One region of the Pseudoalteromonas sp. APC 3358 genome, then DNA from elsewhere that is predicted to be linked to it. Evidence: predicted binding sites of a transcription regulator. Region 1 holds the regulator's gene; the other holds the start of a gene.
What was found. Region 1 encodes sigma-54, which starts transcription at its own class of promoters, with help from an activator protein. Its sites were predicted from a motif close to GTTGGCACGNNNNTNGNNT; they were not measured.

Region 1 (16,798 bases):
ACTATTTCTGTATTGAGCTTAACCAGTTCTATAGCAGGGACAAAGCGGGCACGCTGCAAGCCATTTCTGTAAAGCTCATCAGGCACTATATTAGATGTAGCAACAAGTACTATACCCCGTGCAAATAGCGCTTCCATTAAGCCACCTAGCAACATAGCATCGGTAATGTCTTGAACAAAAAACTCATCAAAACAAATTATGTCTGTTTCTGCTTTGAAAGTGTCGGCTATTTTTTCTAATGGATTAGCCGTATTGTTTAGTTTTTTAAGCTCATTATGCACTCGGTGCATAAATCGATGAAAGTGCACGCGCATTTTACGTGTGCCCGGTAGTGATTCGTAAAAAGTGTCAACTAAATAAGTTTTACCACGCCCTACTCCACCCCAAAAGTACAAACCTTTTATAGGCGCAGGTTCATCTTTACTAAATAACTTAGCAAAAAAACCTTTTTGTTTTGGCTTTGCCTGAGTTAGGTCATCGTATAGACGTTGTAAATGGCGCACAGCATTTTCTTGTGCTGCGTCGTGTACAAAGTCATCTCGCTTTAAGTCTTGTTGGTATGTTTGCCAAGGAGTCATATCTATTTACAGTTAAAACACAGTTTAATTTGCAAAGCATATTAACACGCATCATAACTCGGGGTATATTACACTTAGTATGATTTATAATTGAATCGGCATTCGTTAGTTATTTTCCCAAAGGGGTAGTTTTTATGGGCACAGTTATGTGGGTAGGTTTAATTGTTATTGCTGCTGTTGTAGCATTTTTTATTGGCGCATTTGTTACTAAAAAACAATTCAAACAAGATGAATTAAAAGAGCAGGCAGAGCAAGCTGAAAATGCGTTAGAGCAGTATCGTCAAGATGTAGCTGATCATTTAGCGAATACTGGCAAGCTCGTAAATAAAATGAAAGAAAACTATGATCAACTGCTTAGTCACGTTGAAGAAACAAACCAACTTCTTCTAGAAGATAGAAATAAAGCACCAGCAGAACCTTATTTTTCTAAAGAAACAACAGAACAACTACAAGCGTCTTTAAAAGAGCGTCGTTCAGATCGTTCTTCAGCCGCAGCACAACCAGCTGATTATGTATCGGGTGAATCTGGTTTATTTGCTGGTCAAAATAAAGTTTCAGAACATTCTAAAGTATCTTGATGAACTTTTTTTAGACCCCATAGTCTTTAGATATAACAGCTTTGTTATTTTATCTTAATAAACCAAAAAGGGCTGCTTTTAAAGTAGCCCTTTTTGTTTTTGCTTTATCTTAAGTGGAGTTACCCCTGACTATGAAAATGAAATTATCACTTATCAGCGCAGCTATTTTATCTACAAGCTTATTAATGAGCCCTGTAGCGTCTTATGCAAAAATGCCAATTGCAGTAAATGGTCAACAACTACCCACTCTTGCCCCCATGCTAGAGAAAATATCTCCTGGTGTTGTAAGTATTCAAGTTTCAGGCTCTAAAGAAGTACGCCGCCGTGCAGATCCTCTCGAATACTTTTTTGGACAACAGCAGCCTCGCAGTCAAAAACGCCAATTTAGTGGATTAGGTTCTGGGGTCATTATTGATGCTGATGAGGGCTATGTAGTGACTAATAACCACGTAATCCAAGACGCCGAAAAAATGGTAGTTACTCTCGAAGATGGCCGTGAATTTGAAGCAACTAAAATTGGTACTGACACAGAATCAGACATCGCTCTTTTACAAATAGACGCTGATGACTTAACCGAAATCAAACTCGCTAACTCAGATAATTTACGAGTGGGCGACTTTGCGGTTGCGATTGGTAACCCGTTTGGCCTTAGCCATACAGTTACCTCTGGTATTGTTAGTGCCCTTGGTCGAAGTGGTTTAAACATTGAGGGCTACGAAGATTTCATTCAAACCGACGCAGCTATTAACCAAGGTAATTCTGGCGGTGCTTTAGTTAACCTCAATGGTGAGTTGATTGGTATTAATACCGCTATTTTAGGTGCTTCTGGCGGCAACGTGGGCATTGGTTTTGCGATTCCATCTAATATGATGAAAAATCTAGTCGATCAAATTATTGAACATGGTGAAGTGCGTCGAGGCTCGTTAGGCATTTCTGGTCGTCCACTTGATGCTGGACTTGCAAAAGCACAGCAACTTGATGTCAAACAAGGTGCTTATGTAATGCAAGTAATGGACGACACTGCCGCAAGTAAGGCTGGAATTGAAGCTGGTGACGTTATTGTTAGCATAAACGGTGGCGACATTAGTGGCTTCCATGAACTACGTAGTAAAATTGCTACGCTAGGTGAAGGCCGTGAGATAAAACTAGGCATTTACCGCGATGGTAAAATTAAAACAGTGAAAGTAACCCTTGATGGTGCATCAGGTGTTACAGCGACCGGTGAAGAACTCCATCCTGCATTTCAAGGTGCGACACTTGAAAATGTACAAAAAAACAGTAATAAAGGTGTTGAGGTTACTTCTGTAGATCCTCGCTCACCGTCTGCCCGTGTTGGCCTTGAAGAAGGCGATATTATTATGCAAGTGAATCGTCAACGAGTAGAAACAATTCGCGACATGAATAAAATCATCGACAGTACAAAAGGTAATATAGTACTTGGCGTGCAACGTGGTCGTGAGTCTATATTTATTTTAATTCAGTAATAAATAGCACTATTAATGTAATAAAAATAACAGTGGCACTTGCCGCTGTTATTTTTTTTATGTCATCATAAAGAGATTGCTCACTTACATAATAAGAAAATCGTGCTGAAACTAATAAAATTTATTCTTCCCCCTTTATTTGCAGGCCTAAGTATTGCTTTTTTAGTGGTTTTTTTCAGCCCTAATATGCGAGCGGCTTTACTTCCAAATGTTCCCCTACCAAGCGCAATGAGTTCGAGTCACCTGAGTTTTTCTGATGCAGTTAAACGAGCAGCTCCTTCTGTGGTTACTATTTTTTCAGAAAGTATTTCCAAAGAACCTCGTTATAAAAGAAAAAACACGGTACAAGAACTAGGCTCTGGCGTCATCATGTCGCAAGACGGTTACATTCTTACCAACTACCATGTTGTTAATAATGCAGATCAAATTATGGTTATTCTAACCGATGGCAGACGCTTTTTTGATGTACAGCTAATTGGTTTTGATACTATTACTGATCTAGCCTTACTTAAAATCAATGCAGATCACCTCCCGGTAATTCCTGTAAATGATAGCTATGTATCCAGTGTAGGCGATGTTGTACTTGCCATAGGTAACCCGCTTAATTTAGGCCAAACAATCACGCAAGGCATTATTAGCGCAACGGGTAAGCAAAAAATTACAGACAGTCCGTACAATAACTTATTGCAAATGGATGCGGCTATTAATGTGGGCAACTCTGGCGGCGCATTAGTTAACTCCAATGGTGATTTAGTTGGCATTACTTCTGCGCAGTTTAAAACGCGTGAGAACTTGAATATTCAAGGAATATTCTTTGCGGTTCCTTACTCACTTGCTAAAAAAGTAATGGGTAAGCTCATTCGTCATGGTCGCGTTGTGCGCGGCTATTTAGGCTTTGAAGGCACAGCAGTAGATAGTACCGGCAAGGAAGTGAACGACAGCCTAACCCCAGTTACTGGCATGCGTATTACTAATTTAGACCCTTTGGGACCAGCATGGCAAGCGGGCATTGAAGAGCAAGATATTGTTATTAAAATTGCAGGGCTTTCGGTAGCAAATCCACAAAAAGTGCTGGAAGAAATAGGTAATACAGAACCAGGTAAAGAAATAGAATTTGAGCTTTACCGGAATGGTAAAATAGAAAAAATCATGGTGGTGGTAGCTGAGCTTGAAACAAAGCTTTAATAAAAAATAATACCAACTTTCATACATCGTCAATAAAAAGGTCGGATAGCAATTTGCGTGTCCGACCTTTTTAAAATAGCTTAGCTAGTTAAATATCTACTTAACTACTTCGACGTTTAATATTTGCACCCAACGCACTTAGCTTATCTTCAATGCGCTGATAGCCTCTATCAACGTGATAAATACGGTCAACAACCGTTTCACCCTGTGCCACTATACCCGTTAAGATTAAGCTAGCTGAAGCCCGCAGGTCGGTTGCCATCACTTGCGCGCCCGTTAAGCTCTCAGTCTCACCACAAATTGCGGTATGCCCCTCTAAACGAATATTAGCACCCATACGCTGCAACTCTGGTACATGCATAAAACGGTTTTCAAAAATCGTTTCTGTAATAGTCGCACTACCATTCGCTACTACATTTAATGCTGTAAACTGAGCTTGCATATCCGTAGGGAAACCTGGGTGTGGAGCTGTTTTAATATTCACGGCTCTCAGTTCTCGGCCGCGCATATCAAGATAAATACTGTCGTTATGCACTTCTAGATGTGCATTTGTTGCGCGTAACTTTTCAATCACAGGCTCAAGAGAATGAAAGTCAGTGTTTTTACAAAGTACTTCACCGCCTGCCATTGCTGCAGCGACTAAAAATGTACCTGTTTCTATTCTGTCTGGTAAAATGCTGTGCTCGCATCCTGCTAAACGCTCAACGCCTTCAACTTCAATGCGGCTGGTGCCTGCACCCGTAATTTTAGCGCCCATAGCAATTAAGCAGTTAGCTAAATCAATTATTTCGGGCTCGCGTGCAGCATTATCAAGTATGGTTTTACCATCAGCGAGGGCTGCTGCCATCAATAGATTTTCGGTAGCGCCTACGCTTACCATTTCCATAAAGATTTCAGCGCCTTTTAAGCGACCGTTTACCTTGGCATTAATATAACCATTTTCAACGTTTATTTGTGCGCCCATGCGCTCCAAACCTTGAATATGTATATCAACAGGGCGAGCACCAATAGCACACCCACCAGGTAAAGACACTTGAGCTTCACCAAAACGAGCAACTAAAGGGCCTAATGCAAGTACTGAAGCACGCATTTGCTTAACTAAGTCGTATGGCGCTAATGTTTTATTAACCGTTGCGCCGTCAATCACTAGCGTATCGCCGTGCCAATTAACATCAGCGCCTAGAGTTTTTAATAAGGCTTCAGTGGTCACTATATCGCGAAGGCGCGGTACATTAGTAAATGTACTTTTTCCATCAGCTAATAATGAAGCAAACAAAATAGGAAGTGCGGCATTTTTAGCGCCAGAAATAGTCACTTCACCAGCAAGTGAAGTACCACCTTGAATTACAAATTGATCCATTAAGAGGCCCTATTTATTGCGGTAAAATAAATTTTTGTTCACGCTTCCACTCTACAGGAGTAAATGCACGAATAGATACTGCGTGAATTGTGCCATCTGAAATTGTATTCATTAATGGGCCATAAACTAGCTGCTGCTTTTTAACTCGGCTTAAACCGTCAAAGCATTCACCTACTGCAACAACTTCATAATGACTACCATTGGCTTTTACATGTACTTCAGCTAATTGAAGTTCTTCGCGTAATAATGTTTCGACTTGGCTAGTTTCCATAACTCTCACTCAAATAGGGTTGTAACCTGACCCAATTGCATTAAATTTTGCAATTGCTCAGGTAGGTTTTGCAATTCAAGGCGAATGCCTTGCTGCTTTAATTCTGCAAAAGAGTGAATTAACCAAGCTAAGCCCGCTGTGTCAACCCTAGATACACCACTTAGGTCGAAATAGATGATTTTATGCTTGGTTAATAGCTTGTTGTTCAGAAGCTGTTCATCGCCAATTGAATTTCGAGTAAGCTCACCGTTTACTCGAAAATGTTGTCCATCAACTTGGCTTATTGCCAATTTAGTCATTCGAGTTACTGCCTCTAAACTGAACTGGTAGCTGACTCTTTTGCTCTAAAAGGTTACTTACATTATCAATACCTTGCTGACGCAAAATACCTTGTAGCTCACTTTGTTTTGCATCTAGTAAACTAATACCTTCAGCAATCATATCGTACGCGCGCCATTCACCGTCACGGTCTTCGCGTACTTTAAAATCGATTCTGATATCAGGTTTACCATCTTCAATAATTTTAGTTTTAACGACAACGACATCTTTGCCTTTAAATGCTTGTTCTGCACCAAACTCAACTTTCTGGTTTGTATATTGAGTGAATACACCTGCATAAGTAGCAACTAAATACTCTCTAAACACACCAATAAAGCGTTGAATTTCTTTAATTGCTTTGGCTTTTTCAGCTTCGTCGGTAATTGCACGTACTTTAGATACTTCACTACCTAGTACGCGAAGTGCTGCATATTTGTAGTCGATATAAGGCATTAATTCTTCTTCAACGATTACGCGAAGATGCTCTTGATTTTTAACAATTAATGGCTGATCTTTTTTAATACGTGCAAATGTATTATCAGCAACTTGGCGTACCATTTTATTTGGATCGATTAATTTTACATCTGCTGCACTTACGCTTTGAGTTAGCGTCATTGTGCCAATTGCTACAATAGCTAAAAACTTTTTCAACATAATAATTACTCACTACCTTGGTTGAATAAAAACTGCCCGATTAATTCTTCAAGTACAATGGCAGACTTAGTGTCAGTAATTGAATCGCCATCACCTAGTGCTTTACTTTCCACACCAAACAAATCGTCAATTGCTTCATCTTGCTTGTTTTCAGTCACTGTTTCGCCTAAACAACGTTGTTTAGCCGAATCTGGAGAAATGACAGGGTGAATACCTAAGTACTGCTCACCTAAAATACCCGACGTTAAAATAGAGATTGAGCTTGTGTCTGAAAAACGACATAAATACTGTGCATCAATGGTCATGTTTACCACTGGTAAAAATTCTTGTGGGTGAACATAAATTGATTCAACACGACCAATTACAACACCACCTACTTTTACTGGTGCACGTGCTTTTAATGAGCCAATGTTTTCAAACTTGGCATTAAGCGTATATGTTTCGCCAGAGCCACTAATACCTGAATTGGCAACTTTAAGTGCGAGCATCGCAAAAGCTAAAATGCCAAGTGCTACAAAAAAACCAACTAAAATTTCTAATTTCCGTGAATTCATTATCTATACCCTATTAGCTGGTAAACATTACCGCTGTCAAAATAAAGTCAAAACCTAAAACTGCTAATGACGAATGAACAACCGTTTCGGTGGTTGCTTTGCTGATCCCTTCTGAGGTCGGCACACAGTCATATCCTTTATAAAGCGCAATCCAGGTCACCACTATGGCAAATACAAAACTCTTAATAATACCGTTTAGTATGTCTTGCTGAAACGACACTTGTGATTGCATGATTGACCAAAAACTACCTGTATCAACCCCCAGCCAATCTACACCCACTAAATGAGCGCCTATGATTGCTACGGCTGAAAATATCAATGCAAGCAATGGCATGCTTATAAAACCCGCCCAAAAGCGCGGTGCAATAATACGTTTTAGCGGATCGATTGCCATCATCTCAAGTGATGAAAGTTGCTCTGTTGCTTTCATTAAGCCAATTTCAGCAGTCAATGCGCTACCTGCGCGTCCTGCAAATAGTAATGCAGTAACAACCGGGCCCAGTTCTCGCAATAAACTCAGTGCCACTAACGGCCCTAAACTATCCTCAGCACCATAACCAACTAATACGGTGTAACCTTGTAGAGCCAACACCATGCCGATAAACAAACCCGACACCATAATAATCAGCAACGATTGCGAACCCACCATATAAAGCTGGCGAACAAGTAACGGTGTGCCTTTTTTAAAATTAGGAACATGCGCAAGCGCACTAAATAGCATATAAGCCGAACGGCCAAGAGCCGCAAAACGTCCTAGCGTTTTATGCCCTAGCTTTTGAAATAAATCCAACATTATGCTTTTTCTCCAAGCAGTTCATCTGCATAAGCTTGAGCCGGAAAATGAAATGGTACTGGACCATCCGACAAGCCTTTTAAAAACTGTTGAACTAAAGGAGATTCATGATTGCGCATTTCATCAGGAGTACCACAACCAATTACACCTTGATCGGCGATAATTATAACGTGATCGGCAATACTCATTACCTCTGTCACATCGTGTGTAACAATTAAAGACGATAAACCCAATACTTCGTTAAGCGACTTAATTAGCTTAACCAATACGCCCATCGAAATAGGATCTTGTCCTGCAAATGGTTCATCGTACATGATTAGCTCTGGATCAAGTGCTATAGCGCGCGCAAGTGCAGCACGTCTTGCCATACCGCCCGATAACTCAGAGGGCATTAAATCTTTAGCGCCACGTAGCCCAACCGCTTGCAATTTCATTAATACAACTAATCGGATAAGGTCTTCACTTAGCTTTGTGTGCTCTCTTATAGGAAACGCAATATTGTCAAATACCGACATATCAGTAAACAGCGCACCACTTTGAAAAAGCATGCTCATTTTAGTACGTGCTTCGTATAACTCTTTACGAGACATTTTAGGAATGCTGCCACCTTCAAATAAAATATCACCTGAATCTGGTTTAAGCTGACCACCAATTAAACGCAACATAGTGGTTTTGCCAATTCCGCTTGGCCCCATGATCGCAGTAATTTTACCTTTAGGAACGCTAAAACTCATATTTTTATATATAGTTCTATTGCCTCTCGAAAAGCTAACATCCTTGACTTCTACTATTGATTGCGACAAGTCGCTCTCCATAAAAATGTTCACTAGTGCACCTATTTTAAAGCTTTTTTGTCAAAGATGGAAAAAACAATTCGTAAGATTTTGTAATACACCCATGAAAAGGATTATAAGACTCGCTCAAAACAGCTTAACCCCGGCTTAAATTTTTAAATTAGCTGTTTAAAAGCAGCATTGTTACGTAGTTGACCTTACTCTTTTATTTATACTTTCATCTTGGCTTTTGTTACTATTCGCGCCATCCGTATTTTGTATAACTGGCTTAACACAATGGTTACCTCGTTTGTTATTTTAATTCTTGGTTTTGCAGCTCTTGTTTGGAGTGCAGACAGGTTTGTTTATGGCGCTGCGGCTCTTGCTAAAAACTTTGGTGTACCTACACTTATTGTTGGTTTAACCGTGGTAGCTATGGGCTCTTCAGCACCTGAAATGATGGTTTCAGCCTCTGCCGCTCTAGCTAACAAAACCGACACAGCGGTTGGCAATGCTGTTGGCTCTAATATTACAAACATTTTACTTGTGTTAGGTATCACTGCTCTATTTCGCCCTCTTTCAGTTTCATCAAGTACATTAAAACGTGAAATGCCATTAGTGATGCTCGTATCTTTAGCTACTTGGTATGTGTTCTCAGATAACTACTTTTCATTTAATGAAGGTGTTGCACTTTTGGTTGGCTTTATCGTATTCATCGGTGGGTTAATTATTGTATCTATGCGTGCAAAAAACCAAGATGATCCATTTGTGTCAGAAGCCTGCGACGATGTACCAAACGATGTACCTACGAAAAAAGCGGTATTTTGGTTAGTTGTCGGCATGATACTCCTACCTGTTAGCTCTCATTTTTTAATAGGTTCGGCTGTCGATATTGCTAAATACTTCGGCTTAAGCGACTTAGTCATTGGCTTAACAATTATTGCCATCGGTACTAGTTTGCCTGAACTTGCCGCTTCGGTTGCAGGTGTACTTAAAAATGAAGATGATTTAGCACTAGGTAATATTGTTGGCTCAAACATATTTAATATTCTAGCGGTATTACCACTTGCCGGTATTATTAACCCTTCTGCCATTGACCCATCATTAGTAAGCCGAGACGTATTAATTATGATTGGCGCAACACTTGCTCTTATTATTATGTCATTGAACTTTAGAGGCACCCAACGTATCAATAGAGTAGAAGGCGGCTTATTGCTAATAGCGTTTTTGGGTTACCAAGGGTATATTTTTAGTCAAGTAGGGTAAATGATGGCAACGCTAAATTTTATTGAACAAGGCCTTCGCGTTTTAGATGTTGAACGCCAAGCACTTAGTGATATTGCACAATATGTAGATGAAAACTTTCATAACGCGTGCCAATTAATGTACGACTGCGAAGGCCGTATTATTGTCATTGGTATGGGTAAATCAGGTCATATTGGCAATAAAATAGCGGCAACCCTTGCAAGCACTGGCAGTCCAGCATTTTTTGTTCACCCTGGTGAAGCAAGTCATGGTGATTTAGGGATGATCACTAAAAATGACGTGGTTATGCTTATTTCTAATTCAGGGGAGACCAGCGAAGTTTTAAATATCATTCCGGTTTTAAAACGACTTGGTGCCAAAATGATATCGATGACTGGCAATACGCAATCAACCATGGCGACCCTTGCTAATGTACATGTGTGTATTAAAGTAGAAAAAGAAGCCTGTTCATTGGGTCTAGCTCCTACATCAAGTACCACTGCAACGCTTGCGATGGGCGATGCCATGGCGGTTGCATTATTAGAAGCTCGCGGCTTTACAGCTGATGACTTCGCGCTATCTCACCCAGGTGGTAGTTTAGGCAAGCGCTTATTACTTACTTTAAAAGATGTTATGCACAGCGGCGCAAATACACCTATTATTAGCGTTTCACAAACAGTTAAAGATGCCCTTATTGAAATGTCTGCTAAAGGGCTAGGCATGACAGCCATTGTTGATGAAAATCAGCAGCTCGTGGGATTATTTACCGATGGTGATTTGCGTCGTATTTTAGAGCAAAGAATTGATATTCATACAACACAAATAGATGTTGTTATGACTAAGTCATGCACAACGGCTACGCAAGATATTTTGGCTGCTGAAGCGCTTAATATTATGGAACACAAACGTATAAATGGCTTAATCGTCGTCAATGAGAAAAACCAACCTATTGGCGCATTAAACATGCAAGACCTATTAAAAGCAGGAGTATTATAAATGCAATTTGAAGAACTCTATCAACCGCTGAGCGATGATGCAAAAGCACGCGCTAAAAAAGTAAAACTACTTATATGCGATATTGATGGTGTATTTTCTGATGGCCGTATTTACCTTGGTAATCAAGGTGAAGAGCTAAAAGCATTTAATACAAAAGATGGTTTTGGCATTAAAGCGCTTATAAACAGTGGCTTTGAAGTTGCTGTAATTACTGGTCGTCATTCACAAATAGTGCAACAACGTATGAGCAGCTTAACCGTACAGCATATTTATCAAGGCCAAGAAAATAAGCTCATTGCCTATCAAGAATTAAAAGACAAACTCAACCTTAGCGATGAACAAATTGCTTATATCGGTGATGATGGTCCTGACATGCCCGTTATGGAATTAGTCGGCTTTGCTGTTGCAGTAAATGATGCCCATCCACTTATTAAACGTTTATCACACTATGTAACGCAAATGCCTGGCGGCTTTGGTGCAGTAAGAGAGCTCACCGACTTACTTATGCTTGAAAATGGTAAAGCATTGACTACACAAGGCACTAGTTCATGAATGCAGCGCGCATAATATTAAGCGTTTTATTCATTAGCTGTATGGTTTGGCTTTGGTACCCTTATTTTACACAAACAAATATTGTACCTCAGACTGAGCCTGAAGTTATTGCCAAGCCTGATTACATAGCCATTGAACTCAAACAAACAGCCTATGACGAACAAGGTAAAATTAGCCACAAAGTCACTGCGGCTAAAATGGAGCTATATCAACAATTAGGTTTTACGTTTTTTGAAAAACCTATTTTTACTTTATATAACGAAAAGCAAACGTGGCAAATAAATGCAGACGAAGCAACATTATACGAAGACAAACAATTAATTTTAGAAGGCAATGTGGTTGCCAAAAACTTAACCGATAACGCCATGATAGACAAAATCAATGCTGATAATATTCAGGTAGATATAAAGCTATTAACAATGCGTTCGGAGCAACCCGTTATCATCACTGGACCCAATTTAAAAATCACTGGTAAAGGCCTAGAAGCCGACTTAAAAACCGAAGTGATAAAACTAATTAACCATACGCGAACCATATATTATGACCAATAAAATATTAAAATCACTTATTATTCCTACACTTATACTAGCGTTTAATAGTAGTGCTGCAGAGCAAAACACGCAACCGACTGCAAATCAAATTTCAATAAGCGCCGATAAGCAAGAAGGTCAATTAAAAGCTAATGTCGGGATTTTTGAGAAAAACGTTGAAATTATTCACGGTAACCGCCGTATCACAGCCGACCGCTTAGAAGTACATAAACGCGATGAACTTGGTGATAATAAACAATTATTAATTGCTACAGGTAGCCCTGCGCACTTTGAAGAAAAGCAATCAGATGGCACGACTATGAGCGCCAGTGCTGACGAAGTGCGTTATGATGTATCTAAGCGTTTTTTAACGCTTGTTGGTAATGCACAAGTATCGCAAGCGGGACAAAAAATAAATGCTAAAAGCATTACCTACGATATAGAGCAGCAGCTAATCAGTGCCGAAAAAGATGAAAACTCAACTGACCGCGTTCACACAATTTTAGTACCAATCGAGACTAAAAAAAGTAAAAAAAGCGACAAAGGTCAACCATGAGCACATTAAAAGCAGAGCTATTAGCAAAGAGCTATAAAGGCCGTGAAGTTGTAAAAAACGTCGGCCTTGAAGTCAAAGCTGGCAGTATTGTTGGCTTACTTGGCCCTAACGGCGCAGGTAAAACCACCACGTTTTATATGATAGTAGGACTTGTACCTAGCGACAAAGGTAAAATATCGATAGACGATAACGATATTACTCTTTTACCTATGCATAGTCGTGCTAGATTAGGCATTGGCTACTTACCGCAAGAGTCTTCAATATTCAGAAAGCTGACTGTTTATCAAAACTTAATGGCCATTTTAGAAACGCGCAAAGAGTTAAATAAACAAGCTAGAGAAGACACTCTCGATAAATTATTAGATGAATTTAGCATACAACACATTCGTGATAGCCAAGGTATGGCATTGTCGGGTGGCGAACGTCGTCGTGTTGAAATAGCACGTGCGCTGGCAGCAGATCCTAAATTTATATTACTGGATGAACCATTTGCAGGTGTTGACCCGATTTCGGTATTAGATATAAAGAAAATAATAGAACATCTTAAAAATCGTGGGATTGGTGTATTAATTACCGATCATAACGTAAGAGAAACCCTTGATGTTTGTGAAAAAGCCTACATTGTTTCTCATGGGGAGCTGATTGCATCAGGTACTCCAGAACACGTATTAAATGATAAAACAGTACGCGATGTTTACTTAGGCGAGCAATTTAGGCTGTAACATTTACGCCATGTCTTTAAGCATCTGCTAGTATTAATTATAACAACATAAAAGGATTGTTAGAGATACATGAGGCAATCACTACAGCTGCGCATGGGCCAGCAACTTACAATGACTCCACAGCTGCAACAAGCTATTCGTTTGTTGCAACTCAGTACATTGGATCTCCAGCAAGAAATACAAGAAGCTCTCGACAGCAACCCGCTATTAGAGGTTGAAGAAGCAGACTATTCAGAAGACGCTGCAGGTAAAAACGAGCAAAAAGCAGATACAGATGACATAACTGTTAGCGCATCTGCCGATGATGCTCCAAGCGAATACGAACAAGATAGTGGTGAAGCACTTGCAAAAGACACGCTAAGTGACGACATGGCTATGGATGTTAGTTGGGATGAGTACATGAGTGCCGCTCCAGCAGCATCATCGGGTCCGATGCCTGAAGACGAATCAATATACCAAGGCGCCTCTACTGAAACGCTCCATGAGTATCTAATGTGGCAGTTACAACTAACGCCATTTAGCCCTACAGACGAAGCTATTGCTATTGCTATTGTAGAAGCCGTCGATGATTCAGGTATTTTAACACTAAGCTGCGAAGAGATTTTAGAAAGCTTTAATCAAGAAAACGAAGATGATAACGAAGTCGAACTTGATGAAATTGAAGCTGTATTAAAACGCATCCAACTGTTTGATCCTGTTGGTATTGCTGCACGTAGTTTACAAGAGTGTTTGTGTATTCAGCTTAACCAGTTTGATAAAGAAACACCTTACATTAATGAAACAAAAATGATTTTAACCGAGCATATTGATTTATTAGCTGCTCGTGACTATCGTACATTAATGAAGAAAACTAAGCTCAAAGAAGAAGAGCTTAAAGAAGTAATGACATTAATACATACTCTTAGCCCTAAACCTGCAGATACTATTGTAAGAGAAGAATCTGAGTATGTTATTCCCGATGTGTCAGTTAAAAAAATTAAAGGCCGCTGGGTTGTTGAGTTAAACCCAGATAGCATGCCTAAAATTCGTGTTAATAGCCAATACGCTGCAATGTCTCGCACTGTAAAATCCAGTGGTGACAGCCAGTTTATTCGCTCGCATTTACAAGAAGCTAAATGGTTTATTAAAAGCTTAGAAAGTAGAAACGACACGCTATTAAAAGTAACAAATTGTATTGTTAAGCAACAACAAGGCTTTTTTGAACACGGTCCTGAAGCCATGAAACCAATGGTTTTAAATGATGTTGCTGAAATGGTAGAAATGCACGAATCAACAATTTCGCGCGTAACAACCCAAAAGTATATGCACACACCCCGTGGTATATTTGAGCTTAAATACTTTTTCTCAAGCCATGTAAGCACCGAAAACGGTGGTGAATGTTCATCTACAGCAATCCGTGCGCTTATCCGAAAATTAATCGCAGCAGAAAACTCAGCAAAACCATTGAGTGATAGCAAAATAGCGGATATATTGGCTGAGCAAGGAATTAAAGTAGCGAGACGTACAATCGCAAAATACCGCGAATCTCTGGCTATTCCACCGTCAAATCAGCGTAAAAGTTTGATTTAAGACGCAAAAAAAAGAGGGTAATGCTTATGCAACTAAACTTAACTGGTCGTCACGTAGAATTAACCGATTCACTAAGAGACTATATTAATACCAAATTTGCGAAGCTAGAAAGACACTCTGATCATATTAATAATGTTCATGTCATTCTCGATGTAGAAAAATTAAATCAAAAAGCAGAAGCCACCATACACGTAAGCGGTGCTGAGCTATTTGCCTCTACAGAACATCAAGATATGTATGCCGCCATTGACTCGTTGATCGACAAGCTCGATCGACAAGTAATTAAACACAAAGAGAAGCTTGCTCGACACTAATATGATGAAATTAAGCTCACTTATATGCCAGGACTGCAGCAAAGCTGCGGTCCTTTTTAATAGCAAAAAAAGAATTTTAGAGTTCATTAGCGAACTTGCTCACGACAAACTTCCGTATTTACCGCAACAAGATATTCTTAATGCTTTAATGAGCAGAGAAAAATTGGGTAGTACAGGTATAGGGCGTGGCATTGCCATTCCTCATGGAAGAATGAGCGGTGCAGAAGAGCCTTTGGCTTTAGTACTCGTTAGCGAAACTCCAATAAATTTTGATGCAATCGATAATCGCCCTGTTGATATTTTCGTTGCACTCATCGTACCAGATGGCGATAACCAGCAGCACTTAAAGACTCTAGCAACCATTGCTGATAAACTAAACAACAAAGATTTTTGTAAACAGTTACGCAGTGCAAAATCAGATGCTGAGCTTTACCAAGTTATTGTCAATCAATCATAGTTTTATAAAGGGTGTTAAATGGAGTTAATTATCATAAGCGGCCGTTCTGGTTCTGGAAAGTCGGTTGCTTTACGCGTTGTAGAAGATTTAGGTTATTATTGCGTAGATAATATTCCAGTTAACTTGCTTCCTTCATTAGTTCGCAGTGTGTCTGATAGCTACGATAAAATTGCTGTTAGCATTGATGTGCGTAACATCCCTAAACAACAAGATGAATTTAACGATATTCTTGAATACTTGCCAGGCTTTGCAAACCCTACGTTATTTTATTTAGATAGCGACGATCAAACATTGATCAAACGTTTTTCTGAAACTCGTAGATTACACCCACTATCAATTGACTCGTTGCCTCTTGATTTAGCCATCAAAAAAGAAAAAGAATTACTTGATGTATTAATCACCCGCGCCGACTTTATGATAGATACGACTGATTTAAGCGTTCATCAACTTGCTGAATCTATTCGTGAAAAGATTTTAGGTAAAAAAGATAAGCAACTGATTGTCACGTTTGAATCGTTTGGTTTTAAATACGGTATACCAAAAGAAGCAGATTACGTATTTGATGCACGCTTTTTACCAAATCCACATTGGGAACCTGAATTAAAACCTTTAAATGGGTTAGATCAACCCGTTAAAGATTATTTGGCCAATCACAGCATAGTGCAAAAATTCACATGGCAAATTCAAACATTTGTACAAACATGGTTACCGCACTTAGAGCGAAATAACCGCAGTTATTTAACCATTGCCATTGGGTGTACAGGCGGACAACATCGCTCTGTATATTTAGCGCAAACTATCGGTGAAAGTTTTGCAATGACACATCCCAATGTGAAAATTCGCCATCGCGAACAAGAAAAATAATATAGCTGAATAATCACCTGTTCAGCTTAGGTAGAGTAAGTTATGCATTGTGAAGACACTTTTTTAATAAAAAACAAATTAGGATTGCACGCCAGAGCAGCCACAGTGCTTGCCCAATTGGCAGTGCAGTTTGATGCGACAATTACATTATTTCAAGATGACAAAGAAGCTGCAGGCGATAGCGTACTTGCATTAATGTTACTTGAAAGTAGCCAAGGCAAAGAAGTAAAAGTTGTATGTAAAGGCCCCGATTCTGAGCAAGCTTTACATGCTGTTGGAGAATTAATAGCACAACGTTTTAATGAACAAGAATAAACAGTTATAAAAATAATGCTCGCATTACTAATGCCCCAACTAAAACAGATATATAAAATAAATACGGTTAGTGACGCCAGTTAACTCACCTCTCCCCATAAAGTAATATAAAAATTTATAAAGGACGCCA
Region 2 (16,798 bases), on a different contig from region 1:
TTTAAATAAATGGTGCCGACTAACCGAGTCGAACGGTTGACCTACTGATTACAAGTCAGTTGCTCTACCAGCTGAGCTAAGTCGGCACACAAAACTGTGTGCTAAGGCACGCGTAATAATGTTTAAACTGTTGATTAAACACCACTACTTTAATAAATGGTGCCTCGACCCGGAATCGAACCAGGGACACGAGGATTTTCAATCCTCTGCTCTACCAACTGAGCTATCGAGGCACTTAAACAGTGCTAATTAAAAATCTTAAAGGATTTTTAATGCAATTCCCACTCATCTCTAGCGACTGAGCTATCTGGGCGTGCGGCGTATTAAACGAGTTTTGCCCTTACAAGTCAACTTTTTTTTTCTTCTTTATAACTGTTTGAACGGTTTTCAGACAACTCAGTACATTTTTTATTAATAACGTTCATTTTTACCACAAATCGGGCTATAACTATAAATAAATATAACTAAATCAGACTAAAACCGTAGTGAATTATTTTTTGTAAATGTTACGATTAGCTTAGATACGTACGATAGGGACTTATCGTAGTAAAAACACATCAATTGGAAACAATCAATGCAGAGTAAATTCTCATCGCCAGTTAAAGGCTTACTGCCACTTTTTTTAATCATTAATATTGCTGTAACAGCGCTCGCTATTGTTGCCCACTCATTTTATACACAAACTGAAGTTAAGACAGCCCAACCAGCATCATCTATTAATATTGTAACGCTTGCCGATAGATTAGACTTACCTATGGTTGATGCATTAACTATGTATGGTCAAGGTAAAGTAAAACAGTTACTTGATTTAACCTCCTTATTAGACGGTGACTTTGAATATACTCTATATCGCTTCAATGCTACATCAGATACTCAGTTGGTATATAGCAGCAGTAAACCAGCCATCGCTTCTGTTAAAACTGAAAAGCACTTAAAAGAAGAAGGTATTCTGCATCACCTACTATTGTTAAACGATCAACCCATTGGCGAGCTTATTATTAAGCAAAACATACCAGCCACGCCTTTAAGCGCTCAAGACTCTCAAGTTATCGCTTACATCATCGCGATAGCGAGTGTTGCTGCATTATTTATACTTACTTTAATGTTTAATATGTACATTAATACGCGCTTACGTAAAAGTACTGACACTCTTACTCAAGAGTTACAGGCAATTACTGAAGATGCTAATTACAATAGTAATGTTGATGAGCAACTTGATATTGGTTTAGGTGTAGTAGCAAAAAACATCAACTTATTGCTACAAAAAGTACAAACTGCAATGAGCGAGAATGACTCTGCACAAAAAGAGCTTTATAAATTACAAAATGGCCTAGAAGCCGAAGTGCAAAATCGTACCTTAGCGCTTGAGCAAGCCACATTAAAAGCAGAGCGAGCAAGCGAAACTAAAACAACATTCTTAGCAACGATGAGTCACGAAATAAGAACACCGATGAATGGTGTTATAGGTACTATTGATTTACTGCGCCAGACCGAACTTGATGGCGCTCAGCATCGTTTAAGTACGATTATTCGTGAATCAGCATTTTCGTTATTGAGCATTTTGGATGATATTTTAGATTTTTCTAAAATTGAGGCTGGAAAGCTAAATATTGACCCGATCCCATTTTCGGTAACCGATACTATTGAAGAAGTTGCTCGTGTGCTCTCATCAGTTGCTAAAAAACGTGAGCTTGATTTAGAGCTAGCAATAGCACCAGATATTCCTATAAATCTTACCGGTGATAGCGTACGTGTACGTCAGGTTCTTTATAACCTATGTAGCAACGCAATTAAATTTACGAGCACTGATGAAAAAACCCAAGGGCATGTAAAAATATCAGTAGAGGTGGTACATAATACGACTGATCACTTTACCTTACGCTTTTGCGTAACTGATAACGGTAAAGGCATGTCGCAGGCACAACTACGCGAAATATTTAATCCGTTTATTCAAGCCGAAAATTCGATTACCCGAGAATATGGAGGGACAGGTTTAGGTCTTTCTATTTGTAAAAGCTTAACTGAGCTTATGCTAGGGACTATTCATGTAACTAGCCATACAGGAATTGGCAGTGAGTTTACTGTTGAACTGCCGTTTAGCACATCGGGTAGAATTAAGTACGCACACAAAGGTGCATTAAATGGTAAGCAAATTGTTGTAGTTAGTAATCACCTAGAACGTGAAAAAACAATGTACCGTTATTTATCGTTTATGGGCGCTAAAATAGTTTATGCACACACAGAAGAAGAAATTGAAGAGCATCAACATTCGCAAGATATTATTTGGGTGGCTGATGGCATAGACAATATGGATAAAACAAACGCGCTGCTAAGACGCTTATTTTATTCATTAGAGGATTATAACCAACAAGTTGTTGTACTAAGCAAGCTTGATGAAGCGGCTATAAATCATAATAATATTTTTTATATTAATGCCTCTCCTTTATGTAAGTCTAACTTTATGCTGTCTATTTTAGTCGCTGCAGGTTTGCATACACCTAAACAAATTAAAAAAACCAAAACACTTAATAATTATTTAAATGTTGAGCAAGCTCGTAAATCAAACAAATTGGTTTTACTTGTTGAAGATAACCTTCTAAACCAACAAGTGCTGACCGATCAATTACACATACTAGGTTTTGGCGTTGAGATAGCAAACAACGGTGAAGAAGGCTTAGATATGTGGAGAAAAGGTGATTACTCACTTATTTTAACCGACTTACACATGCCTAAAATGTCGGGTTACGATATGGTCGAAAAAATCCGTAACGAAGCAGAGCTATTAGAATCAATTGATGCACAGCCTTACATTATTGCTGTAACAGCAAACGCACTTAAAGGCGAAAAAGAGCGTTGCTTAGCCGTAGGTATAAACGACTTTATTACCAAACCTATAGAGCTAAACGCGTTAGAGGACACTTTAAAACGCTGGAGCGATAAGCAAAGCCAAAACCCAAATGTAGTTATCCATCAAACCATGGCGCTACCTATTGATATGGAAGCGGTTGCTAAATATGTAAATGGTGACGAAGCTAAACAGTTACGCTTTTTCAAAATGTATTTAGAACAAAGCCAAGGGCTAATTAAGGGGATTAATTCAGGCGTTATGGTTAACGATTTAGATGAGATTATTGAAGGGTGTCATCAATTAAAATCGATCTCTAAAACAATTGGTGCCCAAACGGTGGCTGAACTTTCAAGTGCATTTGAAGATAAATGTAAAAAAGGTGAACTCACTACCGATGAATTAATAGACTTAAGAGATAAGTTAGAAATTGAATACTCTAAGGCAGCTCAATTTTTAAAAGAAAAAATTAAAATCTCTGAGCAAGAAGATGAGTTAAGTGATTAAATAATCGCACACAAAAAAAGGGCTATTTAGCCCTTTTTTAATGTTTAAAATATTACTTTTCAGGCGGTCGATAACCTTCAATTTCTACATCTTTGTTTTCAAACAAAAAGCCAACCATTTGCTCTTCTAAAAATGTGCGGTGCTCTGGGTCCATCATATTTAAATGCTTTTCGTTAATAAGCATTGTTTGCTTATGCTGCCACTGACCCCACGCTTCTTTAGAGATGTTATTAAAAATCTTTTCACCAACTTCACCAGGGTATAACTGAAAGCCAAGCCCTTCGGCTTCTTTTTGTAACTTTTGACAAAATACTGTACGTGCCATGATTGATTCTCTCTAACGCTAAATATGGGGCTATTCTATACTATTGCTGTAATTTGTTTAACCAACTTTTTAGTTGGCGCTGCTAGGCCAACCTCTATTGATTGATCAAGCGGATACCACACTAATTGTTTGTCATTTACTACATCAGGAATGTTCTTAACATTGAGCACATGCGGATTAATCTTCAGCTCAAAATGTGAAAACACATGAATAAACGCTTCAAGCTCTACTAAGTTGGCTTCTAATCCTTGCTGAGCTAAAAATATTTGAAGCTCCTCGTACTCATTAAATTCAAAAAAGCCAAATAGTCCTCCCCAAATACCGCTGTTAGGGCGTTTTTCCATAAGCACTTTATCGCCGCACTGAATAATTAACTGATGACAACTCTTCTTCGGCACTGCTTTTTTAGGTTTAGAATGTGGAAACTCTTTTACTTTACCTGCATTAAAAGCACCACAACCTGAATTTAATGGGCAAGCCTCGCAATCAAACCGGCTGCGTGAGCAAACACTCGCACCTAAATCCATCATAGCTTGATTAAATTCGGTGACATTATTTTTAGGTGTTAATTGCTCTGATAAATGCCAAAGCTGATTTTCGACTTTTTTAACACCGTACCAACCTTCTATCATAAAGTAGCGCGCTAAGACTCGCTTAACATTTCCATCTAAAATTGGATGATGCTGTCCAAGCGACAATGATAAAACAGCCCCGGCTGTAGAGCGCCCTATTCCCGGTAAATCCATTACTTCATCAAGCGTTTGCGGAAATTCGCCTTGGTACTTGTCACGTACTATTTTAGCTGTTTTATGTAAGTTACGCGCACGAGCGTAATACCCTAAGCCAGTCCAGTGATGCAGTACTAAATCTTCATCAGCATCGGCTAAAGCAATAATATCTGGAAAGCTTTGCATAAATTTTTCAAAATATGGGATAACAGTAATAACTTGAGTTTGCTGGAGCATCACCTCAGACACCCACACTTTATAAGGTGTTTTACCCAACTGCCATGGAAGTGTTTTACGCCCATGAAGGTGATACCAATCAACGACTTGATTAGAAAACGAATTAGACTGTTCTTTATTTAAATCCAACATATTGTACTTTTACTGATGCTCAATGGCGGCTCAGTCTATTGTAGTTAATAAAAAGATCAAGCTATAGGGCGTGTAAAACCAGCTAATACTTGTGATTGCGGGCTCGGTCAGGGATAATATGCAACCATTTTTAAACACATTGTTTTTGTCAGGCCAATAATATGAGTGAATCAAGCAACACTAACCTTGAGCAAGCTAAGCAAGAAGGTAAATACATCCGCACCATTCGCAGTTTTGTAAAACGCGAAGGTCGATTAACCAAAGGCCAAGCCGCTGCAATCGAAAAATGCTGGCCAACAATGGGCCTAGAGCATAAAAACGGTATGCTTGATTTAAGCGAAGTTTTTGGCAACAACAACGATGTAGTAGTAGAAATTGGTTTTGGTATGGGTAAATCGCTTGTCGAAATGGCAACAAATGCCCCTCACCTAAACTTTATTGGTATTGAAGTACACCGCCCAGGCGTTGGTGCTTGTTTAATGGATGCCGATGAAGCAGGCATTACTAACTTACGTATTTTTGAACACGATGCAGTTGAAGTACTTGCAGACTGTATACCTAATGAAAGCTTAACAACACTACAGTTGTTTTTCCCTGATCCTTGGCATAAAAAGCGTCATCATAAACGCCGTATTGTACAAACTGAGTTTGTTGAAAAACTAAGAGCCCAACTGAAAATGGGTGGCGTTTTTCATATGGCAACAGATTGGGAAAACTATGCAGAGCATATGCTCGAAGTAATGAATGTAGCTCCTGGTTTTAAAAACCAATCAGAAACAAACGATTATGTTCCACGTCCAGATTTGCGCCCGCTTACTAAGTTTGAGCAGCGCGGACATCGCCTAGGTCATGGCGTGTGGGATTTAATGTTTGAACGTACTGAGTAATTTGTAACTTTAAGCACTCACTTTTATTTTTAATAAAACTAAACATACTGTAAGGCAAAGCCATTTATGAGCGTACTAACCAACCCAAGTTTACTGTTACTTCGTAATAGCGAGGCACTAACGGGCAAATCTATCTTGGTGGTCAACTTTGTTCAAGATGGCTTTTTAACAGAGCTTAAAAAACTTAACCCGCAAAGCAAGGTAACTGCATTTAGCTACAACCATGCTAACGGTGAGTTTGCTAAAAACACCAAAGACGTTGAGATTTGTGTAAATCACACAATACCTGGTAACGGCTACGATTTAGTTATTCTTTACTATCCTAAATCAAAACCTGAGTTATTAATGGCGCTTGATAATATTCGTTCTGCTATTACTGACGATGCCGAACTATTGGTGGTAGGTGAAAACAAAAGTGGTGTTAAATCAATTGAAAAGCAATTAGCTGGTAAAGCTGAGTTTAGTAACAAAATTGATTCAGCTAAGCACTGCGTTCTTTACTCATTTGCTGAGATTACCCAGCATCCTGACTTTGATATTACGACCTACCATAAAAAGTTTATTGTTAATGTTGCCGACACCGAGTTTACAGCTATTAGTGTCCCAGGGGTGTTTAATCACGGTAGTTTAGATATGGGAACGAAAGTTCTACTCGAAAACGCACCGACAATTAAGCAAGGTAGGGTTCTCGACTTTGGCTGTGGCGCAGGTTTAATAGCAACCTTTTTAGGGCTGCATAATCCAGCACTTGAGTTTGTGTGTAGTGATGTAAGTGCACTGGCAACTTACGCAACACAGCAAACTCTAAAGCTTAACAGCATCAAAGGCGAAGCGATATTAAGTGACGGCCTTAAAAGCATTACCGGTAAGTTTGATTTAATTATTAGCAATCCACCTTTTCATACAGGTATTGCAACCGACTACACAGTAGCAGAAACATTTTTAGCAAATGCAAAACAGCATTTAACTAAAGTAGGAAAGCTGAATATTGTTGCTAACAGCTTTTTAAAATACCCGCCTATTTTAGAAACGCAATTTGAAAGCTACCAAACGGTATTTAAAAATAACAAGTTTGCCGTATATAGCAGCTAGTATTATTTTTAAAAATGCTTGAGTGCAAACGCGCTCAAGCTAACCTTCGCATAAATATAAGAATTAATTTAGCTTTTTTCCTTCATTTTCTCCCGTCTTTGCTAAACTAAAACTCTAAATAATCAAAATTAATTCAGGCGATAACGAAATAATGCCTAAAAAAGTTCATCAAAGTAGCATTCGCAAAGCACTCATAAATTTAATTATGCTTATTACAGCTATTTGCTTGTCGCTATCTATTTCGATATCTACTTATTTAAGCGTAAAAGAGCAAAAGCAATTAATCATTAATAAACTCGTCATACTTTCTGAAATTGTAGCTTTTGATGCTGGTAAATCAGTAGTTGAAGATGATAGAAAAACAGAAGAAAAACGCCTCAAGTCATTTGAAAATATCCCCCTTGTAAAAAACATACATATTTATTCAATAGAAAAAGCATCTCAAAAACCTGTTTTTTTTATTAGCTTTAATGCAAAAAAAACACCTCCAGTACCACTAAGAATAGACAGTGTTGATGAGCTAAAAGCGCCACGAATTACGAGCGATCATATTGAACTAACCCGCCCTATTTACGATAACGAAAAGTTGGTCGGTTATGTATACATGCGAGGGAGCCTCGAAAGTTTAGAGACCTATATTGAGAGAAAGATATTAATAGACGTGCTATTAACTCTATTAATTTTAATCGTTGTTTACTTTATTGCTATAAAAGTTCAACGACGTATAGCCAAGCCAATAGAGCAGTTAAGCATGCTATTGCAGAATGTATCTAAAAATCATAACTATGATGCACGCGCGCCAATAACCGATGTAAAAGAAATAACCGCTCTTTCAAATAGTTTAAATATCATGCTTACACGCACCAAAAAGCAACTTGAGCGCCACGAAAAAGATAAACAAGAAATAAAACAACTAAACCAAAGCCTTGAAGAAAAAGTAAACCAGCGAACAATCGCTCTCAGAGAAGCAAATCAAGAGCTTTTATCAACCCTTGAGCGAATGCATCAGTACCAAACGCAAATTGTTGAAAACGAAAAAATGGCATCGCTTGGGCAAATGGTTGCTGGGGTTGCCCATGAAGTGAATACACCAATAGGGCTAGGTATTACAGGCTCTACATTACTTCGAGATAAACTGGCAGATATACAGCAAAGCTTTGACGATAAAAAACTTACCTCAAGCCATCTAAAACGCTTTATAGATGAAGGTATTGAAAACTTAGACTTAATTTATCGTAATCTAAATCGTGCCGCAGACCTGATATCTAACTTTAAAAAAGTGGCCGTTATTCAAGATGACGGTGTTAATACCTATATTAATGTACATAAATTAATAAGTGATGTTTTAACATCGATTCAATCTGAACTACTGCCTAAAAAGCCTGTCGTTATTATTAACTGTCCGACCGACTTGGCTATTCATAGTAAGTCTGAACCTCTGCAACAAGTGTTTCAGCAGTTGCTTATGAACTCTGTGATCCATGGATTTATAGGTAAAGAAAATAATGAAATTCGCTTTGACGTAGAACTGGTAGGGAAAAAATTAACAATAGTTTATTCTGACAATGGTCAAGGCGTTGATAAAAACATTAAAAATAGAATTTTTGACCCGTTTGTAACTTCAAAGCGCGGACAAGGCGCAAGCGGCTTAGGCATGCACTTAGTCTACAACCTAGTAACACAAGCACTTGGCGGAAGAGTTATGTTTGATCTTGAAGAAAAACACGGTGCTCGCTTTATAATTACTATTCCTTAAATAAAGATCACTAAAAAGTGCATATATTTAAAATTTATCCTTGAATTAGCATTTAATGACCTCATTAATGAGGCATGTGATAAGCGCGTAACATTATTTAATTGCATTAAATAAATATTACCAAGCGATTTATGAACTTTTTTATCTTTGCTGTATCACATACATTGATGAAAGGTTAGAAAGTGATATAGTTTTGCTTTGAATTAGTCTGATTATTTTAAGTACCTTGTTTGATTGAATGATGTATCAATTATTAAAGGAAAATGGCTTCGACTTTATGATTCAAATAGCTACATCCACGTATATATCAATTAAACAGTAGTTTTTGCACTGCCCTTTTTAGTAGACTTTGGACACCCTACTGTTTTATTTTTATCCAATTTGTTTTTTCCTTGTTAACAAATGGGTATAATCCTATAATCTCTAGTAATCGGTTATAAATTCGTCACCGGTTTTTTATAAATAAAATATTCCAAAAGGTTAATTAATAATGCAAACGCCAGTCATTCTAATCGTAGAAGATGAAGACGTAACTCGACTGAACCTAGTTAGTTTATTTGAAGCTGAAGGGTACAAAGTTATTGAAGCCATTGATGGCGATGATATGCATGACAAGCTTACAAATAACGATGACGTTAATCTTGTAGTTATGGATATCAACCTTCCTGGTAAAAACGGTCTTATTTTAGCCCGTGAATTACGCCAAAAGCGTAAAGTAGGTCTTATATTCCTAACGGGTCGTGACAACGATGTTGACCGTATTTTAGGTCTTGAAATTGGCGCAGATGACTACGTTACTAAGCCATTCAACCCGCGTGAATTAACTATTAGAGCTCGCAACCTAATTACTCGTACTGCTTTAGGCGGTGAAGAGTCAGCACTAGAAACAAATGGTGTTATTACGTTTAACGGTTGGGAACTTGATGAAAATAGCCGCTGTCTTACTTCTCCAAATGGCGACGCTAAACGTTTACCAAAAGGTGAGTACAGAGCACTTCGTTTAATGCTTGATTCTCCAGGTCGTATTTTTAGTCGTGAGCAATTAATCAAGCACATGACAGGCCGTGAGCTTCGTGCAAATGACCGTACTGTTGATGTTACTATTCGTCGCATTCGTAAGCATTTTGAGAGTGATAACTCAACGTCAGAGTTAATCAGCACCATCCATGGTGAAGGTTACCGTTTCATTGGTAAAATTGACGCTTAATTAGAGCTAATTAGTTTTACTCTAATTGCTGTAAAAATAAATGAAGGGCTTTTTGTCCTTCATTTATTTTATCTGCTAAAACATCTAACCACTGCTTTAACACTTCATCAGATTCATCAATCGCACCATGCTCCATTATTTTGGCATGAAGCTGCACATCATTTAAACCTACCGAGCCAGCCGCACCTTTAAGTTTATGCGCTACTGATTCATACTCTTCTCTATCACCGGTATTTAATGAGGTAAGTAATTCTTGCTGATATTGTGGACTTAGCTTTTCAAATAACTGACTACTGCGTCTAAATACAACTAAGCCCATCGAATTTACAAAGTCTTCTATTGTTTCAATATCTAATAAGTGTGCATCAATGCCCTCTAGCGCTTCTTCACTTACTTTTAGCTGTGGCTCTGTGCATTCACTTTGCTTAATGCCAAATAAGTCAGCCAGCATTTTATCAAGCTTAACTGTGTTAATTGGTTTAGCCAACGCACCTTGTATTGATATACCTTCAAGCTCTTTTTCAGCACTGCGTACATTGGCAGTTAAAGCAACAATGGGTAATTTATCAAAGTGGCTATCTGAGCGTATTTGCTTAGCAACCACGTCACCGTTTATATCTGGCAATTGCATATCAAGTAGTACTAAATCTAAGTCATCTTCGGTTTCGACAAACGAGAGTGCATCTTCACCGGTTTCAGCCCATAACACTTCATGCCCGCGTTGCTCTAATAGGTTTGTAGCAATTTCGGCGTTAAGAGGCACATCTTCTACTAGTAGAATATACAAACCACGGCCAACATAACTTTGCTCTGTTGGTGCAACACATAAACTAAGCGGTATTTGCACTGTAAAACAACTTCCTTCGCCTTCAGTACTATTTACCGTAATTATCCCTTTCATTGCACTTACAAGTGCCTTGGTTACAGCTAAACCAATACCTGAACCTATTGCGTTAGTGCCTTTTAAATCCGGCGCTTTGTAATACATATCAAATATATGGGCAAGCTGCTCTGGTGGAATACCTTGACCTGTATCTAGTACCTTAATAACTAACCATGGGCCTTCTACGCGATTTTCTCTGCTGCATTCGAGTGTTACTTTGCCTTGCTGAGTAAACTTAACGGCGTTGTTAATTAAGTTCCAAACAACTTGGCGTAATCGAGTCGGATCGAGCTGCGCGTAAACATCAAGTATGCCATTGCGCTTAATATCAAACTCAAGCTCTTTTTGCTCTGCTATTAAGCCTGCAAAGTTAACTACATCGTTTATAAAGTCTGACACATTAATAGAATTGGTTGCTATATCGAGCTGATCTCTATCTATTTTATCTAAATCTATAATATCGTTAAAAATATTACCGAGTGTTTCAGCACTCGAAAAAATAGTATTGCCCCAACTACGCTGCTGCTTATTAAGCTCTGTGTCTAATAACATACGCGTTAAACCAACAATGCCATTTAAAGGAGTACGTAGTTCATGGCTCAGCGTAGCAATAAACTTACCTTTGTCTTTATAGGCAGTTTCGAGTGCCTGTGCAGCTTCTTTACGGCTAGTGATATCACGTCCAAAACCCAGTAAACCAATGTAGTCACCGTCATCATTTATAAAAGGTAATTTACGCAGCTCAAACCAACGTGTTTCACCATTTACTTCATAGCCTACATCTATAGTTAGTGCTTTATGGCTTTGCTCTACTTCTTTATCGGTTGCCAAAACTTCAGCTAAAAAATGACTCGGGAATATCTGCTCAACCGTTTTTCCTATTAACTCACTACTTGATTTTCCCATTACCTCTTCAAACATTTTATTACAGCCGGCAAATACACCGTTGTTATCGCGGTAATAAAATAAATCGGGAGATGAATCAACGATTGAGCGTTGCAACATACTTTGTTGGGCAAGTTCTTGTTGTGTTTTTTTACGCTCAGCAATTTCTCGGCGCAGCTCTTCAATAGCGCGATGCTTGGCATGAAATGCCATTTTACGCTCATCAATTTCAATATTTAAACGACTAATGTTGTCTTTTAAGGTTTGGTTTAAGAGCTTCTCCTGCTTGGTTGCGCTATCTAAATAAGCATACGAGGCATCTAATTGACGTATTGAATTAAGTAATACACTTATAATTAAAGGAGAAACCACAGCCGTAAAAAATACCACAGCCAAAATATCAACAAGGTGTAATTCGCCTATCGCAACATAATAAAACATGCTCGATAAAATAAGAGATACAGTTAAAAATAAAGTGTAACAAATAGCTGCGGTTTTAAATTCACCAAATCGCGTTATTGAGCTGGAAAGTACCCGAGCCCAAGGGCTCAAAGAATAATCGGTCATACGTAATTTTATCTCTTAGCTGTGTGCTTAAATATAAAGAAGGCAATGCGCATGTATAAACATACCATTTTCCCAGATTTTAGCATTTTTCTCCTACCACTACCCATGTTGTGCGATAAAAACAGAATTTTTCATGTTTGATTTTGCTCATCTCTTAAACTCATCATTTCAGCAATAAATTATTTAGTGTAAAATGCCCCGCTTTATTATCTCCAAAATACGAGTAGCGCACATGCAAACCAAGATGCCAGATATAGCAGACACTGCACCCGCTTTACGAACAGGTAAATTAGACTGGGTTGGCATGGGCGAAATCGAACTGCCATTTATTTTTGAGTCACGAGACTTATCTCCAGTTACAGTAAATGCCAAAGCTCGTGCATTTGTAAATTTGCATAAAGAAGATGCCAAAGGCATTCATATGTCACGTCTATTTTTAGCACTTGACCTGCTTTCGACTGAGCAGCAAGTCAATCCGCAAACAATAGCGCAAGCACTCGATACCTTTATAACTAGCCACGAAGGGCTGAGCGATAAAGCACAAATTGAATTTAAATTTGAACTACCGCTACGCCGTAAGTCACTATTAAGTGGTAAAGCAGGCTGGAAAAGCTACCCAGTTGTACTTACCAGTACAATTGAAAATAACATTATTAGCTACGAGCTAACCGTAGATGTTACCTATTCTTCAACATGCCCTTGCTCTGCAGCACTTGCACGCCAGCTTATACAAAACGCGTTTAACGAAAAGTTTAACCAAGAAACCTTAAGCCAAAAAGATGTGCACGAATGGCTAGGCACTACACAAGGCATAGTCGCTACACCTCACTCGCAGCGCTCTATTGCCAACGTAAAAGTAAAGCTTGATAGCAATATTCAAGAATTTGACGTAGTGACTCTAATAAATACCCTCGAAGCTGAACTTAAAACGCCTGTACAAGCGGCAGTAAAACGCGAAGACGAGCAAGAATTTGCCCGTTTAAATGGTCAAAATCTTATGTTTTGTGAAGATGCAGCGCGTAAAATTAAAGCTTTATTAGAAACAGATAATTACAGCGATTACTGGCTGCAAATAAACCATTATGAATCACTCCATGCACACGATGCTGTAGCTATTGCGGTTAAAGGTATTGAAGGTGGATACAAAGCTTAATAGCTACATAGTTTTAGCTTTTATAAACAGTTGGTAATTATTTTATAACTCATACTTTTTAGGCACGTAAATTGCTTTATTTGAGCAGTGTCAATTTGTTGTTATGGAGTTACCGTATGGAATTCGCTTTATTATTAATTCTAGTATTAGTTGTCGGGGCTTCTGTTGTTGCGTCAAAATTTAATGACGATGGCGGAAACCCGTATCCTTTTACCCGCAAGCAAACTGTTTTTACGCAGGTTGAAGGCGCTTTTTTAAATCTTCTCGAGCGTGCTGTTGGCGATCAATATAAAATTGTTAGTCGCGTTAAGCTAATTGACGTTATTGACTGTAAGCAAGGTCTTTCTATTAAATCTAAACGTGCTGCTTTAGCTAAAGCTAAAAATAAGCAACTCGACTTTGTATTAATCGATAAAGAAAAACTAACTATTGTTGCGGCCGTTGACCTAGTTAACAATGCCAATAAAGATGGCCACAAAGCTCAACGCGACTGGTTTGTAAACGGTGCACTAGAGTCTGCGGGCATTCCACATATTCGTATGAAAGTTAAATCGGGCTACCGTCCTTCTGAAGTACGCGATGCAATTATGTTTAAACTTGGTAAGCCTGCAGCAACACAAACGCAGCGCCCTGTTCGTAATCGCTCACATAAGCCAGCGGTACTTTCACCTTCTCAAGCCAAAGCACAAACAACTGCTTTAGCTGAAATTTAAAAACCAAATTAAATACTCTCCTAAAAAGTATTTAAAGCGAGCTCATAAACAAGCTCGCTTTTTTGTTTTTTATTGCTAACTTCACGTATAATCAAGTGATTCAAACTCAGGAATTAAACATTATGAATGTTGGTATTATTGGCGCAATGGAGCCAGAAGTTAAAATTTTACGTGAAGCGATGCAAAACCCACAAATTTTAACTAAAGCAGGTTTCACTTTTTATACTGGTGAATTGGCTGGTAACACAGTAACACTTGTACAATCTGGTATTGGTAAAGTAGCATCAACAATTGCAACTACCTTACTAATTGACAACTTCAAACCTGATTGCGTAATTAACACAGGCTCTGCCGGTGGATTCGATCCTTCTCTAAGTGTTGGCGACGTAGTAATTTCGTCAGAAGTACGTCATCACGATGTAGATGTTACTGCTTTTGGCTACGAAATTGGCCAAGTACCACAAATGCCAGCAGGCTTTACAGCTCACCCTAAATTAGTTGAAGCAGCACAACAAACAATCGAACAAATCAGTGATGTTAAAACACTTGTTGGCTTAATTTGTACTGGTGACACATTTATGTGTGACCCTGTGCGTATCGATAAAGCACGCAGTGATTTTCCTACAATGCTTGCCGTTGAAATGGAAGGCGCTTCAATTGCACAAACGTGTTTTACGCTTAACACACCATTTGTTGTAATTCGCTCAATGTCTGATATTGCAGGTAAAGAGTCACCACAATCATTTGAAGAATACCTAGAAACAGCATCAATCAACTCATCTAAAATGGTTGTCGCACTTTTAGAAAAGCTAACTGCAGTGTCTCTGTAAATGCTTAGCAATATTGTTCAAAATCACTTGGACTTTATTGCCTTCATACTAGCGCTCCTTGCTGAGCGCTTTATTCCCCTTATTAGCTGGTATCATCCTAATACAGCGTTAAATGCTGTTTTTAGTGCTATTGGCAAGCGCATATACAAAAGCAAAGAACCTAAAAGATATCAATATTTGGCAGCTATACTCGCAAGCACGCTCATTTTAAGTGTCATTCTCATTATTGTAGTGCTACTACTCGAGTTTGCTTTTTATCCTGAATTACTCGCTGGCCTTATTTTATACTTATGCTTAGAAAGTAAGAGTATTGATAAAAAAGCACTTCGCATTGCAAAGCTAACTAAACAAAATCAAAAATCGACAGCACGCGAATTACTAAAACCACTGCTTGCCCGTGAAGTTAATAGGCTTTCATCTCCTGGTATTATCAAAGCATTAATTGAAAGCTTAATACTGCGCACTGCTCGATACTATTTCGTAGTTATATTTATATTTTTAGCCTTTGGCCCTATTGCTGCCCTCGCCTATCGATTACTTACTTTAATACAACAAGCCTGGCGTAGTGACATATCCCCAAATAGCTACTTTTTAAAACCGCTTAAAACTCTCTTGTTTATTATTGAGTATATTCCAATGCGCTTACTCGCTTTAACTATTGCAGCAAGTAGAGCGAGCAAACAAAGCATGCACTACATAAAGCATTATGGCAGACATTTTTATCAAACAAATACAGGTTGGCTACTAAGCACATGCTCTGCATCACTTGGCGTGCAGCTGGGCGGGCCTGCAGTTTATTTAGGTACTCGCTTTAATAAAATGCGTATAGGTACTGATAGACTACCTACACCCGAGGATGTACCTGTAATAATTAATAGATTAAATCAGGCGCGTGTATTTTGGTTGTTAGTAATTGTAAGTATTGAAATATTAAAAGTGATTTAGTGACTATTTAGTGACTACCTCGTAACTATTTACAGACCCCAAAATACGAGCACAAAAAAACCAGCCTAGGCTGGTTTTTTAGTTTTCAAATGGTATTTAAGCTACAGTGATGTTTGCAAACTTACGTTTACCTACTTGGTAAATAGCCGTTGTGCCTTTTGCTATTTCAAGTTTGGTGTCAGTGATTTTATCTTCACCGTTAAGTTTAACTGCACCTTGCTTAATCATACGCATTGCTTCTGATGTACTTACTACTAAATTTGCTTCTTTAAGCAAGTTAGCAATTAAAATAGTATCTTCTGCAATAGTGATTGTCAGCTCTGGGATTTCATCTGGTAACGCTTTTTTCTGAAAACGCTGAATAAAATCATCATGTGCACCTTGTGCATCAGCTTCACTATGAAAACGAGCAATTAGCTCTTTAGCTAGTTCAATTTTAATATCGCGCGGATTCGTACCTTGCTCAACACGTTCTTTTTGAGCTGCAATTTCTTCAATAGAAAGCGCACTTAATAAGTCGTAATAACGCCACATTAGCACATCACTAATTGACATTATTTTACCAAACATATCGTTAGGCGCATCAGTAATACCAATGTAGTTACCAAGCGACTTAGACATTTTTTGAACGCCGTCAGTACCTTCAAGTAATGGCATCATTAATACTGTTTGCGGCTTTTGCCCTTCAACTTTTTGTAGCTCACGACCCATTAGCAAGTTAAAGCGCTGATCAGTACCGCCCAGTTCAACATCTGACTCTAGTGCAACCGAATCCCAACCTTGTACCAGTGGATATAAAAACTCATGAATTGCAATTGGTTGACCGCTGCCGTAACGCTTTTTAAAGTCATCACGTTCAAGCATGCGCGCTACTGTTTGGTTAGCAGCAAGTTTTATCATACCTGCAGCGCCTAACTTTTCCATCCAAGTAGAGTTAAATGCAACAGTGGTTTTAGCAGGATCTAGAATTTTGAATACTTGTTCTTTATATGTTTCGGCATTGGCTAGTACGTCTTCGCGAGTAAGTGGTTTACGCGTTACGTTTTTACCTGTTGGGTCACCAATCATGCCAGTAAAGTCACCAATTAAGAAAATAACCTCATGAC

Region 2: a site for sigma-54 is predicted at 13,263-13,281, ahead of QL995_RS10820 (DUF2726 domain-containing protein). Genes of this name have one in related genera too.

The regions. Positions count from the first base shown of each region.
Region 1 covers NZ_JASDCE010000002.1:79,198-95,995, reverse strand. Annotated here, with positions in the region: gene zapE (cell division protein ZapE) at 1-578, opposite strand, end outside; gene QL995_RS03115 (YhcB family protein) at 713-1,156, shown strand; gene QL995_RS03110 (Do family serine endopeptidase) at 1,288-2,640, shown strand; gene QL995_RS03105 (trypsin-like peptidase domain-containing protein) at 2,743-3,825, shown strand; gene murA (UDP-N-acetylglucosamine 1-carboxyvinyltransferase) at 3,926-5,185, opposite strand; gene QL995_RS03095 (BolA family protein) at 5,199-5,456, opposite strand; gene QL995_RS03090 (STAS domain-containing protein) at 5,462-5,755, opposite strand; gene QL995_RS03085 (ABC transporter substrate-binding protein) at 5,748-6,428, opposite strand; gene mlaD (outer membrane lipid asymmetry maintenance protein MlaD) at 6,434-6,982, opposite strand; gene mlaE (lipid asymmetry maintenance ABC transporter permease subunit MlaE) at 6,996-7,775, opposite strand; gene QL995_RS03070 (ATP-binding cassette domain-containing protein) at 7,775-8,590, opposite strand; gene QL995_RS03065 (calcium/sodium antiporter) at 8,846-9,814, shown strand; gene QL995_RS03060 (KpsF/GutQ family sugar-phosphate isomerase) at 9,818-10,789, shown strand; gene kdsC (3-deoxy-manno-octulosonate-8-phosphatase KdsC) at 10,790-11,341, shown strand; gene lptC (LPS export ABC transporter periplasmic protein LptC) at 11,338-11,892, shown strand; gene lptA (lipopolysaccharide transport periplasmic protein LptA) at 11,882-12,427, shown strand; gene lptB (LPS export ABC transporter ATP-binding protein) at 12,424-13,149, shown strand; gene QL995_RS03035 (RNA polymerase factor sigma-54) at 13,219-14,718, shown strand; gene hpf (ribosome hibernation promoting factor) at 14,745-15,032, shown strand; gene ptsN (PTS IIA-like nitrogen regulatory protein PtsN) at 15,037-15,489, shown strand; gene rapZ (RNase adapter RapZ) at 15,508-16,353, shown strand; gene QL995_RS03015 (HPr family phosphocarrier protein) at 16,396-16,668, shown strand.
Region 2 covers NZ_JASDCE010000005.1:358,282-375,079, reverse strand. Annotated here, with positions in the region: tRNA gene QL995_RS10875 (tRNA-Thr) at 11-86, opposite strand; tRNA gene QL995_RS10870 (tRNA-Phe) at 158-233, opposite strand; gene QL995_RS10865 (ATP-binding protein) at 575-3,352, shown strand; gene QL995_RS10860 (oxidative damage protection protein) at 3,405-3,677, opposite strand; gene mutY (A/G-specific adenine glycosylase) at 3,713-4,774, opposite strand; gene trmB (tRNA (guanosine(46)-N7)-methyltransferase TrmB) at 4,936-5,661, shown strand; gene QL995_RS10845 (methyltransferase) at 5,728-6,753, shown strand; gene QL995_RS10840 (HAMP domain-containing sensor histidine kinase) at 6,905-8,509, shown strand; gene arcA (two-component system response regulator ArcA) at 9,000-9,716, shown strand; gene arcB (aerobic respiration two-component sensor histidine kinase ArcB) at 9,733-12,051, opposite strand; gene folE2 (GTP cyclohydrolase FolE2) at 12,284-13,204, shown strand; gene QL995_RS10820 (DUF2726 domain-containing protein) at 13,321-13,917, shown strand; gene mtnN (5'-methylthioadenosine/S-adenosylhomocysteine nucleosidase) at 14,040-14,747, shown strand; gene ampE (regulatory signaling modulator protein AmpE) at 14,748-15,692, shown strand; gene tyrS (tyrosine--tRNA ligase) at 15,789-16,798, opposite strand, start outside.